Regions from separate parts of the Candidatus Aalborgicola defluviihabitans genome, predicted to be linked through region 1. Evidence: riboswitches for the same ligand, from Rfam matches in the RefSeq annotation. Region 1 holds a riboswitch; the other holds the start of a gene.
The links. Region 1 has a riboswitch for S-adenosylhomocysteine ahead of metH (methionine synthase). Riboswitches for the same ligand answer to the same signal wherever they lie in the genome.

Region 1 (6,048 bases):
CCACCGTAGCGAGGGTTTTGCCAGTGCCACCGCCTACCTGGTTACCCAGAAGACCGCCCAATACCGCGCCAGCGACCGCACCGGCACCACTGCCAGCGCCCTCACGCTCAACTGGCGTAACGGCCACCACCGTGCCGCAATGGGCACACACCGCAACGGGAGGCGGTGGTGGTGTCTGGGTCGCCATTGGCAACTCTGGTGCCGGCGTGGCCACTGGCGATGGGGGTGCAGCGGGTGCGCGTTTTGCTACCTTTTTAGTAGTTGTCTGCGCAGGTTTGACGAGGGCTGGTTCTGGTTTTTCTTCCAAAACGCTGGGTACAGCGAAAACCGGTTCGCTGGTTGCAAGCTGTGCGGTGCTAGCGACCGGTGCAGGGCTGACAACCACAGCTTCTGGCTGAGCGGCAGGCGCCACGGGAGCGGAGCGCATTTGCACCAGCGCCACGCCCATGGCCAGCGTGGCAGCACCCAGTGCGCCAACAGCGGCCCACAGCCAGCGGCTGGAGGTGTTTGGAGTCGGGGATACGGGTGGGGTCAGTTCGTTCGACATAGGTACAGTTTTCCTCTAGTTACAGATTCGGTGCCAACAGGCGCTTCAGGTCGGGCAAATTCATATTGCGTCGCTGAGCCAGGTTCTGCACCTGGTCGTCTCCCACGCGGCCCACGCTGAAATAGGTACTGTCCGGGTGGGCAATGTAGAAGCCGCTGACGCTGGAGGCCGGCGTCATGGCCAGGCTCTCGGTGACGGTCATGCCCACTTCGTCGCACTGCAGCAGGGCAAACATCTCTTTCTTGACACTGTGGTCCGGGCAGGCAGGGTAGCCCGGTGCAGGGCGAATGCCACGGTATTGTTCGGCAATCAGCGCGTCGTGGCCCAGGTCTTCTTGCACCGCATAGCCCCACAGGTCGGTTCGCACCTTCTTGTGCATCAGTTCCGCAAAAGCCTCGGCCAGGCGGTCAGCCAAGGACTTGAGCAGGATGGCGGAGTAGTCGTCGTGCACGGCCTCGAAGGCCTGGGCATGCTTGTCGGCGCCAATGCCGGCGGTCACGGCAAACAGGCCGGCATAGTCCGGGCCCTTGGGCGCCACAAAATCGGCCAGACAGCGGCTGGGCATCTGGATTCCATCGACCACCTGCTTTTCGGTCTGCTGGCGCAGGCCGTACCAGGTCAGGGCCCGCTCGGTGCGGGTCTCGTCGGTGTAAAAAGCAATGTCATCATCGTCCACGCTGTTGGCGGGGTACAGGGCTATCACGCCATTGGCGGTGAGCCAGCGGCCATCCACTATTTTCTTGAGCAATGCCTGCCCGTCGACAAAAACACGTGTGGCTTCTTCGCCCACCACGGCGTCTTTCAGAATGGCGGGGTACGGCCCGGCCAAGTCCCAGGTCTGAAAGAACGGACCCCAGTCGATGAATGGCACCAGCTCGCCCAGATCAAAGTTTTTAAACACGCGCCGGCCAATGAATTTGGGTTGCGGTGGCTGGTAGCCCGCCCACTCCACAGGCGTCTTGTTGGCCCGGGCTTTGGCCAGCGGCCACAGCGGCGTTTGCTTCTTGTTGGCGTGCTGGTGGCGCACCTTGGCGTAGTCGGCGCTCAGTTCCGCGAGGAAACTGGCAGCACCGTCGCCCAGCAGGCTTTGCGCCACGCCCACGCTGCGCGAGGCATCGGGCACATAGGCAACTGGGCCGTCGTAATGCGGAGCAATGCGCACGGCGGTGTGCACCCGGCTACAGGTTGCGCCACCGATGAGCAGCGGGATTTTCTTGATGCGAAAGTAGTCGTCCTTCTGCATCTCACCGGCCACGTACTGCATTTCTTCCAGGCTGGGGGTGATCAGGCCTGACAGGCCCACGATGTCCGCGCCTTCGACCTTGGCGCGCGCCAGAATCTCGTGGCAGGGCACCATGACGCCCATGTTGATCACTTCAAAGTTGTTGCACTGCAAGACCACGGTGACAATGTTCTTGCCGATGTCGTGCACGTCACCTTTGACGGTGGCAATCACGATCTTGCCCTTGGTTTTGACGTCGCGCCCAGCCGCTTCGTCCTGGCGTTTTTCTTCTTCAATATACGGAATCAAATGGGCCACGGCAGACTTCATCACCCGCGCGCTCTTGACCACCTGGGGCAGGAACATCTTGCCCTGACCAAACAGGTCACCCACGATGTTCATGCCAACCATCAGAGGGCCTTCAATCACATGCAGCGGGCGGCCACCCTGGGCCAACACCGCCTGGTAGGCTTCTTCGGTGTCTTGCACGATGAAGTCGGTAATGCCATGCACCATGGCGTGCGAGAGGCGCTGGCCGACCGTTGCCGGGTGCTCCGGCGTGCCACGCCATTCCAGCTTTTTGCTCTCGTCCTTGGCGCCGCTCTTGGCGGTCTCAGCAATCTCAACCAGGCGCTCGCCGGCGTCGGGTCGGCGATTGAGCACGACGTCTTCCACCCGCTCCCGCAGCACCGGCTCCAGGTCGTCATAAACGCCCACCATGCCGGCGTTGACGATGCCCATGTCCATGCCCGCCGCAATGGCGTGGTACAAAAACACAGTGTGAATGGCCTCGCGCACCGGGTCATTGCCCCGAAATGAAAAGCTCACGTTGGACACACCCCCGCTCACCTTGGCGCCGGGCAGGTTTTGCTTGATCCAGCGCGTGGCGTTGATGAAGTCCACCGCGTAGTTGTTGTGCTCTTCGATGCCGGTGGCAATGGCGAAGATGTTGGGGTCGAAGATGATGTCTTCAGGCGGAAAGTCCACCTCGTCCACCAGGATGCGGTAGGCACGCTCGCAGATCTCGATCTTGCGCTGGTAGGTATCAGCCTGACCCTGCTCGTCAAACGCCATCACCACGGCGGCGGCACCGTAGCGGCGCACCAGCTTGGCCTGCTGCTTGAAGGCTTCAACGCCTTCCTTCATGCTGATGGAGTTGACAATGCCTTTGCCCTGCACGCAGCGCAGGCCGGCCTCAATGACGCTCCATTTGCTAGAATCAATCATCACCGGCACACTCGAGATATCGGGCTCAGAGGCGATCAGGTTCAAAAAACGCACCATGGCAGCCTGGCTGTCGAGCATGGCCTCGTCCATGTTGATATCGATGATTTGCGCGCCGTTTTCCACCTGCTGGCGCGCCACGGATAGTGCCTGGTCGAAGTCTCCATTCAAAATCATGCGGGCGAAGGCCTTGGAACCGGTGACGTTGGTGCGCTCGCCAATATTGACAAACAGCGACTGGGCGTTTACGGTAACTGGCTCCAGGCCGGACAGCATCATGGGGGCAACAGCAACAGAATCAGCGGGGGAAGAGGACATACAACTCACCTGTATAAACAGCAGCCAGGTGAGCGTCGTTGGGACATCCAAGCCTGACGGTAGCACTGATGGCTCCGCTGCAACGCTCCTTGGATGCCCCCATTTTACGGGAGAACCTATGTCCTGCCTTGCCGGGGTGGTTTACCATCGCCCCTAATCCCTGCGGCGGCGCCTATCCGTCGCATTTCCGCCGCCTTCACCGTGGGCACACTGTTCATGAGCTCAGACGACCATTCACCTGACACGCAACCGACCGGCGCATTTGAGACCGCGGCCGAGCTGCTGACCGCGCCCAGCGCGCTCATACACCTGAGCCTGGACGAGGCCCGTGTGGTGGTGGGCTACATGACGCCGCGCTACATTCCCACCGACACCACCTTCATCCGCGAAGGGGACGCCGCCGACGAAGGCTTTATGGCCCTGCTACTCGAAGGCGAAGTAGTGGTGGAAAGCGTCACCGTGAGCCGCACCGAGCCAGTCACCATCCGCGTGCTGGGCCCCGGCAGCTTGGTGGGCGAGGTGGGGCTGGTGGACCGGGAGCCCCGCTCCGCCTCCTGCACCACCAGCGCAGATTCGCTGTGCGCCATCCTCACCCGCGACGCCCTTGAGGCCTTGATTAACGAAGAACCCCGCATCGGCTCCAAACTGCTGCTGGCCATTGCTGCCCGCCTGGCCGAGCGGCTGCGCGACAACGCCCGCAAGCTACGGCTCTACGCCAAGCTGGCCAAGGCCATGCAGATGGAAATTGACCGGTTGGTACTGCCACGGGCCTAAAGGCTATTGGCGCCGTAGAGTTACAGGCCACCAGAGCGAATTGACACAAAATGCCGCTAACAAGAGCGCGAACGAAAAGATGCATGAATCCACTCATTCCTACGTGCCCGAACGAGGCCATGGGCTAAAACACGACCCGTTCAACGCCATCGTGGGGCCCAGGCCCATTGGCTGGATTTCGACACGCAATGCATCAGGCCATTTGAACCTCGCCCCCTACAGTTTTTTCAATGCTTTCAACTACACACCGCCCATCATTGGGTTTTCCAGCATTGGGTACAAAGATACCGTTCGCAACATCGAAGAGACTGGCGAGTTTGTTTGGAACTTGGTGACGCGTCCCTTGGCCGAGGCGATGAACCAGACCTGTGCCGCAGTGGGTCCGGAGGTCAACGAGTTTGAGTTGGCCGGCCTCACACCGTTAACGTCGCAGGTCGTTACAGTACCGCGCGTTTTGGAAAGCCCCGTTACCTTTGAGTGCAGGTGTACGCAAGTACTGCAATTGCAGGGTGCCAGTGGCGAGAAGGTTCCTTCGTGGCTCGTGTTGGGTGAGGTAGTTGCTGTGCACATTGCGCAGCGTTTGCTCAAAGACGGGGTGTTTGACACTGCGGGCGCCGAAATTGTGCTTCGGGCAGGTGGTCCGGCGGACTATTTCACCGTCGGGCGCGAGCAGCTTTTTCACATGTTCCGTCCAACCTAGCGCCCACGCGTGCCGCCCCAGCGTTTCTTACCGACAAGACCAATCAAAGCCGATGGACCTTTATGGCCGTCGCCCTCTTTCAGCTCGGTCTCGTACTCTTGCAGTACCTGAACATGCAAAACGCAAAATGTATCGGCGTGCAATGGCGAAATGCATATTTAAACCTTTTGTGGGGCAGCCCGAGAAAGACCTCCAATCCCCCTGACACGCTACTGATTTCACACGCCACGCAATAATTGCGGTTTGGCTATTTGACGATCCTCATGAGCAACACCTCCGAATACACATCACCCAAAGTCTGGACCTGGGACCAGGAAAGCGGCGGCAAGTTCGCCAGCATCAACAGACCTATCGCGGGTCCCACGCACAACCAAGATTTACCTGTGGGGCGCCACCCACTGCAGTTGTACTCACTGGCAACGCCCAATGGCGTCAAGGTCACGGTGATGCTCGAGGAACTGCTGGCCGCCGGCCACCGGGGTGCCGAATACGACGCCTGGCTTATCCGGATCCACGATGGTGACCAGTTCGGCAGTGGGTTTGTGCAAGCCAACCCCAACTCCAAAATTCCGGCGCTGATGGACCACAGCGGCAACACACCGGTGCGGGTGTTTGAATCGGGAGCGATCCTGCAATACCTGGCTGAAAAGTTTGGCGCCTTCCTGCCCGCCGGTGGCGCAGCGCGGGCGGAATGTTTGTCATGGCTGTTCTGGCAAATGGGCAGTGCACCCTTTCTGGGTGGTGGGTTTGGCCACTTTTACGCCTACGCGCCGGCCAAATTTGAGTACCCCATTAACCGCTACGCCATGGAAGTCAAACGGCAGTTGGATGTGTTGGACCGTCATCTTGCAGACCACCGCTTCCTGGCAGGAGACGACTACACCATCGCCGATATGGCGGTCTGGCCCTGGTATGGCACGCTGGTCAAAGGCCAGCTGTACGAAGCGGGTGAATTTCTGAGTGTGCATGAGTACCAACACGTGCTGCGCTGGACCGATGAAATTGCACTACGGCCTGCGGTACAGCGCGGGCGCAAGGTCAACCGCACCTGGGGTGAGCCATCCAGCCAATTGCATGAACGCCACGAGGCTGCCGATTTTGATACTAAAACCCAAGACAGACTGGACACCTCTGCCACCTAGGCAAAGGGCCTGGCGCTAGAGGAATCGATGTGATGGAATTGAATGCTGACTACAGCCAGCGGGTGGTACTGAACCACCATGACCTGGATTGGATTGGAAGCCCACAAACCGGTGTGGAGCG
Region 2 (6,048 bases), on a different contig from region 1:
GTTCATGGTGTAGAAGTGCAAGCCTGGTGCGCCACCGGCACGCAACTGCTCGCACAGACTGGTTACCACGTCCAGACCAAACGCCTTGATGGAGGCGGTGTCGTCACCAAAGCTTTGCAGACGCAGGCGAATCCAGCGCGGGATCTCGGCGCCGCAGGCATCCGAGAAGCGCATCAGCTGGGTGGAACTGGTGATGGGCATGATGCCCGGCACCACCGGCACATGCACACCCAAGGGCTGCCACATCGTCCACAAAGCGGAAGTAGGCATCCGGGTTGTAGAAATACTGGGTGATGGCCGAGTTGGCACCCGCATTTACCTTGGCGGCAAAAGCCTGCAGGTCGCGGTCGGGTGACTTGGCCTGGGGATGCACCTCAGGGTAGGCCGCCACTTCAATATGGAAATCATTGCCCGTTTCCTGCCGAATAAAGGCGACCAGATCACTGGCGTAGTGGAACTCGCCACCGGCACCGTAGCCGCTGGGCATATCACCGCGCAAGGCCACCAGGCGTTTGACACCCATGGACTTGAGCGTGGCCAGTTGTACGCGCACGGTTTCGCGCGTGGCGCCAATGCACGAAAAGTGCGAGGCCGCGCTCACCCCCTCGGCCAATATTTCGGAAACGGCTTTGAAAGTACCCTCTTGGGTGGATCCGCCGGCGCCAAAGGTCACCGAGCAAAACTCGGGTTTCAGCGTGTACAGCTTTTGCCGTACCACGCGCAGCTTCTCAACCCCTTCGGGTGTCTTGGGCGGGAAAAATTCCACGCTCACGGGGATGCGGGATGTTGCATTCATACTGTTTTTCTCGCACAAATGAAAAATTCGCGGTTGCCGTCGCCGCCTTCAATCGGTGAATCCAGCCAGGCAGTCACGGCCAGGCCCAGTTCGGCACAGCATTCACGCAGACGCTGTTCAATCTGCGGGTAGTAAGACGCATCCTTCACGATGCCCCCTTTGCCCACCTGGCCGGGCTGCAGTTCAAACTGCGGCTTGACCAGCGTTAGCAGCGTGCCGCCGCGTTTGAGAAACGGCACAACCGCCGGCAACACCAGCGTTTGCGAAATGAAAGACAAATCGCCTACCACCACGTCAAACTCCGGCACAAACGGCTCTTCGCCATGAATTTCAGGGTCAAATAGGCCGCCAGCCCCCGTGTAATTGACGCAACCAGCTATCAAATCACTAGCATCCAGCGACCGTGCGTTAACACCTTCCACGCACAGAACGCGTCCGTCCCCGCGGATGGTTGGGTGCAATTGGGCAGACCCAACATCCACGCCTACGACCATGCGGGCACCATGTTGCAACAGGCAATCGGTAAAACCACCGGTGCTTTGGCCGACGTCCAGACAGTCCAGCCCCTGCACCGACAAACCCACCGCCTTGAGTGCAGCCTCCAGCTTCAGGCCACCACGCGAAACATAGCGGGCCTCGGAATCGTCCAGCAGTTGAATGGGGGCGTCTTCGGGAACCTCGTCGCCATTCTTGGCCACGGTCTTCCACTCGTCCCCCTTCTTCCACTGAACGCCGTCGGCAATCAGGCGCTGGGCCTGCGAGCGGGTGCTCGCCAAACCCCGCTGCACCAGCAATTGGTCAATCCGCATGTTTTCCTTTGGTTAACTACAGTGCACCAGCCCCCTTTAGGGACACCGTCGAACCGGCTTTGCCGGGCGGCTGGTGTCGCCCCCTTGAGGGGGAGGCGCCGCAGGCGCTTCGGGGGTGTTCAATATCTGTAAGTGTCTTTTTTGTACGGGCCGGACTTGCTGACGCCAAGGTAGGCGGCTTGCTCATCGCTCAACTCCGACAACATGGCACCCACCTTGGCCAGGTGCAAACGTGCCACCTTTTCGTCCAGGTGCTTAGGCAATACATAGACCTTGCCGGACTTGTATTCCTTGGGCTTGGTGAACAGCTCGATCTGCGCAATGGTCTGGTTGGCAAAGCTGGACGACATGACGAAGCTGGGGTGGCCGGTGCCGCAACCCAGGTTCACCAGGCGGCCCTTGGCCAGCAGGATGATGCGCTTTTCGGGCTTGGCGTTCTTGCCCTTGGTGGCCGGGAAAATCACATGGTCCACCTGGGGCTTGATCTCGTCCCACTGCAGCTTCTCCAGCGAAGCAACGTCGATTTCGTTGTCGAAGTGGCCGATGTTGCTGACGATGGCCTGGTCCTTCATGGCCGCCATGTGCTTGTAGGTGATGACGTTCTTGTTGCCGGTGCAGGTCACAAAAATGTCGGCCTTGTCGGCGGCGTATTCCATGGTCACGACCTTGTAGCCTTCCATCGCGGCTTGCAGGGCGTTGATGGGGTCGATCTCGGTCACCCACACCTGGGCGGAGAGTGCGCGCAGGGCCTGGGCAGAACCCTTGCCCACATCGCCGTAGCCAGCCACCAAGGCCACCTTGCCGGCAATCATCACGTCGGTAGCGCGCTTAATGGCGTCCACCAACGATTCGCGGCAACCATACAGGTTGTCAAACTTGCTCTTGGTCACTGAGTCGTTGACGTTGATGGCGCGCAGGGCCAGCGTGCCCTTGACCGACATTTCTTCCAGGCGCATCACGCCGGTGGTGGTTTCTTCGGTCACGCCGATGATGTTTTTAAGACGGCGGCTGTACCAGGTGGGGTCGACCTTGAGTTTGGCCTTGATGGCCTTGAACAGGCAGATTTCTTCTTCGCTGCCGGGCTTGGCCAAGACCTTGATGTCTTTCTCGGCACGGGCGCCCAGATGCATCAAGAGCGTGGCATCGCCGCCGTCGTCCAGAATCATGTTGGGGCCTTCAGCTGCAGTGCCCTTCTTGCCGCTGAATTCAAAAATGCGGTGGGTAAAGTCCCAGTATTCTTCCAGCGTTTCGCCTTTGTGGGCAAACACAGGCGTTCCTTGCGCCACCAGTGCGGCAGCGGCATGGTCTTGGGTGGAAAAGATGTTGCACGAAGCCCAACGCACTTGGGCACCCAGCGCTTGCAGGGTCTCGACCAGCACGCCGGTCTGAATGGTCATGTGCAGTGAACCGGTAATGCGCGCGCCCTTCAGGGGCTGACTCTTCGCGAACTCTTGGCGGATGGACATGAGACCGGGCATTTCGGTCTCGGCAATGGTCAGCTCTTTACGGCCCCAGGGCGCTAGGCTCAGGTCGGCAATTTTGTAGTCTTCGGTCTTGGTCGGTTTAATCACGCTCATGGTTTGCTCCAAAAGTAACTCGTTAAGCCACTGAGCCATGCGGACAAACCAAAAGAAGGCTCACCACACAGACCAGTGGGTGAGCGCGGTTGACTGACGTTGCCCCGTCAAGGAAAACGTGTTCCGAGCCTCACTCGTGCTCCTTGCCATACATTGGGAAGGAGTCGAGCTGCAACGCTCCTCGGAAACCGCCATTATACGAAGGAGTGCGCTGACATGCAGCGGCCTCCCAATGCGGTGCAGCGCGTTTCGACGTCAGCCAAGAGACCGACTGACAGAGCCTCCGCTAAAATCGGTCGCTTTCGGGCATACGCCCGCGGACGCCGCGCCCCCGACCCACCTTCTGGAATTCCTGTGTCCTTTCTCTCCGAAACCCGCCGCCGGCGCACCTTTGCCATCATTTCCCACCCCGACGCCGGCAAAACCACGCTGACCGAAAAGTTGTTGCTGTTCTCAGGTGCGATCCAGATCGCCGGTGCGGTCAAAGGGCGCAAGGCCAGCCGCCACGCCACCTCTGACTGGATGGAAATCGAAAAGCAGCGCGGCATTTCGGTGGCCTCCAGCGTGATGCAAATGGCCTACCGCGACCACGTGGTGAACCTGCTGGACACACCCGGCCACAAAGACTTCAGTGAAGACACCTACCGTGTGCTCACCGCCGTGGATTCGGCGCTGATGGTGATTGACGCAGCCAACGGTGTGGAAGCCCAAACGCGCCGTCTGATTGAAGTGTGCCGACAGCGCGATACACCCATCATCACCTTTGTGAACAAGATGGACCGCGAAGTTCGCGACCCGCTGGACATTCTGGACGAGGTGGAGCGCGAACTGGGCATGCCCTGCGTACCCATGACCTGGCCGGTGGGCCAGGGCAAACTGTTTGGCGGCATCATCAACTTGCGCACCCAAACCATGACCGTGTTTGAAAGTGGCAGCGAGCGCCGCCCGCAAGATTTTGACGCCATGCCACTCTCCAATGCCGAAGCCTTGCAAAAGCGCTTTGGCCACGAGTGGGACACCGCACTGGAAAGCATGGAGCTGGCCACTGGCGCTTCACCCACATTCGACCGCGAAGCCTTTCTGGCAGGCAAACAAACCCCTGTTTTCTTTGGCTCGGGTGTCAACAACTTTGGTGTCATGGAAGTGCTGGACGCCCTGATTGACCTGGCGCCCTCACCCGGCCCGCGCACCAGTTCGTTTGTGGTCAACAAGCAGCCCGTCATTCGGGAAGTGCAGCCTGAGGATGAAGCCTTCAGCGGCGTGGTCTTCAAGGTGCAGGCCAATATGGACGCCAACCACCGCGACCGCATCGCCTTTGTGCGCATGGCCAGCGGCAAGTACACGCCGGGCATGAAGCTCAAAGTGATGCGCACCGCCAAGGAGCTGCGCCCCACCAGCGTGGTCACTTTCATGAGCCAGCGCCGCGAGGCGGTAGAAGAAGCCTACGCGGGCGACATCGTGGGCTTTACCACCCACGGCGGCGTGCAGTTGGGCGACACCATCACCGATGGCAGCGTCAACCTGATGTACACCGGCCTGCCCTTCTTCGCTCCCGAAATGTTCATGACCGTGGTGTTACGCAACCCGCTGCGCACCAAGCAGCTGCAGCAGGGCCTGGCCCAGCTGGGTGAGGAAGGTGCCATTCAGGTGTTCCGCCCCGAGATGGGCGGCAATATGCTGCTGGGCGCCATCGGGCAGTTGCAGTTTGAAGTGGTGCAACACCGCCTCAAAGGCGAGTACGACGCCGACATCCGCCTGGAAAGCAGTCAGTACACCGGCGCCCGCTGGATCACCGCCGACACACCCAAAGAGCTACAAGAGTTTGTGCACGCCTACCCGCAACGCATGGCGCGAGACGCGGCCGATGCGCTGGCCTACCTGTGCACCAGCCCGTATGACGTGCGCTTGGCACAAGAGCGCTTTCCCAAAATCCACTTTCACCCGCTGCGCGAACACGCCGGCTTGGCCCTGCAAACGGCAAGCTAGATGTTGCCACTCTTGTCCTGGCCGGTGTCTTCACGCCGAGCCATTACCGGCGTGTTTACCGACATTGATGACACGCTGACCACCCACGGCGCCATCACGCCCGATGCTTTGCAGGCACTGACCGACTTGAAGGCTGCGGACCTGACCGTGATTGCCATCACCGGGCGACCAGTGGGCTGGGGCCTGCCCTTTGCCAGCCGTTGGCCGCTGGACGCGTTGGTGGCGGAGAACGGCTCTGTGGCCCTGGTTGCCACCAATCCTCATAGTCAAAACACCCTCCAGCCCTCGTCAACGTTACACAAGCCGCTATCAAAACTGTATCAACAGGATACCGCCACCCGCATCGCCAACCGGGCTGCGATGCAGCGGGTTGCCGAGCAGGTGCTGCGGGAGGTTCCCAGCGCCCGGCTCGCGCGCGACGAGGGCGGACGCGAAACCGACCTGGCCTTTGACTACGCCGAGTTCAACCAACAACCGCCCGAAGACGTCCAGCGCGTACTGGCCGTGTTGCAGCGCACCGGCATGCACACCACCATGAGCAGCATCCATATACACGGCTGCTTTGGCGATTTCAACAAGTGGTTGGGTGCACGCTGGATTGCCCGCGAACTGCTGCAACGCGATCTGGAAGCAGAAATTGACCGCTGGGTGTTTGTGGGTGACTCCGGCAACGACCAGGTCATGTTCCAGCACTGCACGCACAGCGTGGGCGTGGCCAACATTGCGCGCTTTGCCGACCAGCTGACGCACTTGCCAACCTATGTGACCCAGGGTGCACGCGGTGCCGGTTTTTCCGAAGTGGCCAGCGCCTTGCTGGCGGTGCGCTAAGCCTGCACCACCGAACGCCTACCTGCCGTTGAGGTCGTCGTTCTTGAAATAC

Region 2: another riboswitch for S-adenosylhomocysteine. It lies ahead of ahcY (adenosylhomocysteinase); the one in region 1 lies ahead of metH (methionine synthase).

Annotation. Positions count from the first base shown of each region.
Region 1 covers NZ_JADJKN010000023.1:235,379-241,426, reverse strand. The annotation lists gene IPI80_RS17025 (glycine zipper 2TM domain-containing protein) at 1-547, opposite strand, end outside; gene metH (methionine synthase) at 567-3,311, opposite strand; S-adenosyl-L-homocysteine riboswitch at 3,335-3,408, opposite strand; gene IPI80_RS17015 (cyclic nucleotide-binding domain-containing protein) at 3,513-4,085, shown strand; gene IPI80_RS17010 (flavin reductase family protein) at 4,165-4,785, shown strand; gene yghU (glutathione-dependent disulfide-bond oxidoreductase) at 5,049-5,927, shown strand; gene IPI80_RS17000 (cupin domain-containing protein) at 5,960-6,048, shown strand, end outside.
Region 2 covers NZ_JADJKN010000024.1:286,225-292,272, reverse strand. The annotation lists partial or broken gene metF (methylenetetrahydrofolate reductase [NAD(P)H]) at 1-796, opposite strand, end outside; gene IPI80_RS20175 (TlyA family RNA methyltransferase) at 793-1,605, opposite strand; gene ahcY (adenosylhomocysteinase) at 1,725-3,182, opposite strand; S-adenosyl-L-homocysteine riboswitch at 3,257-3,371, opposite strand; gene IPI80_RS20165 (peptide chain release factor 3) at 3,537-5,168, shown strand; gene IPI80_RS20160 (HAD family hydrolase) at 5,169-5,996, shown strand; gene IPI80_RS20155 (hypothetical protein) at 6,015-6,048, opposite strand, start outside.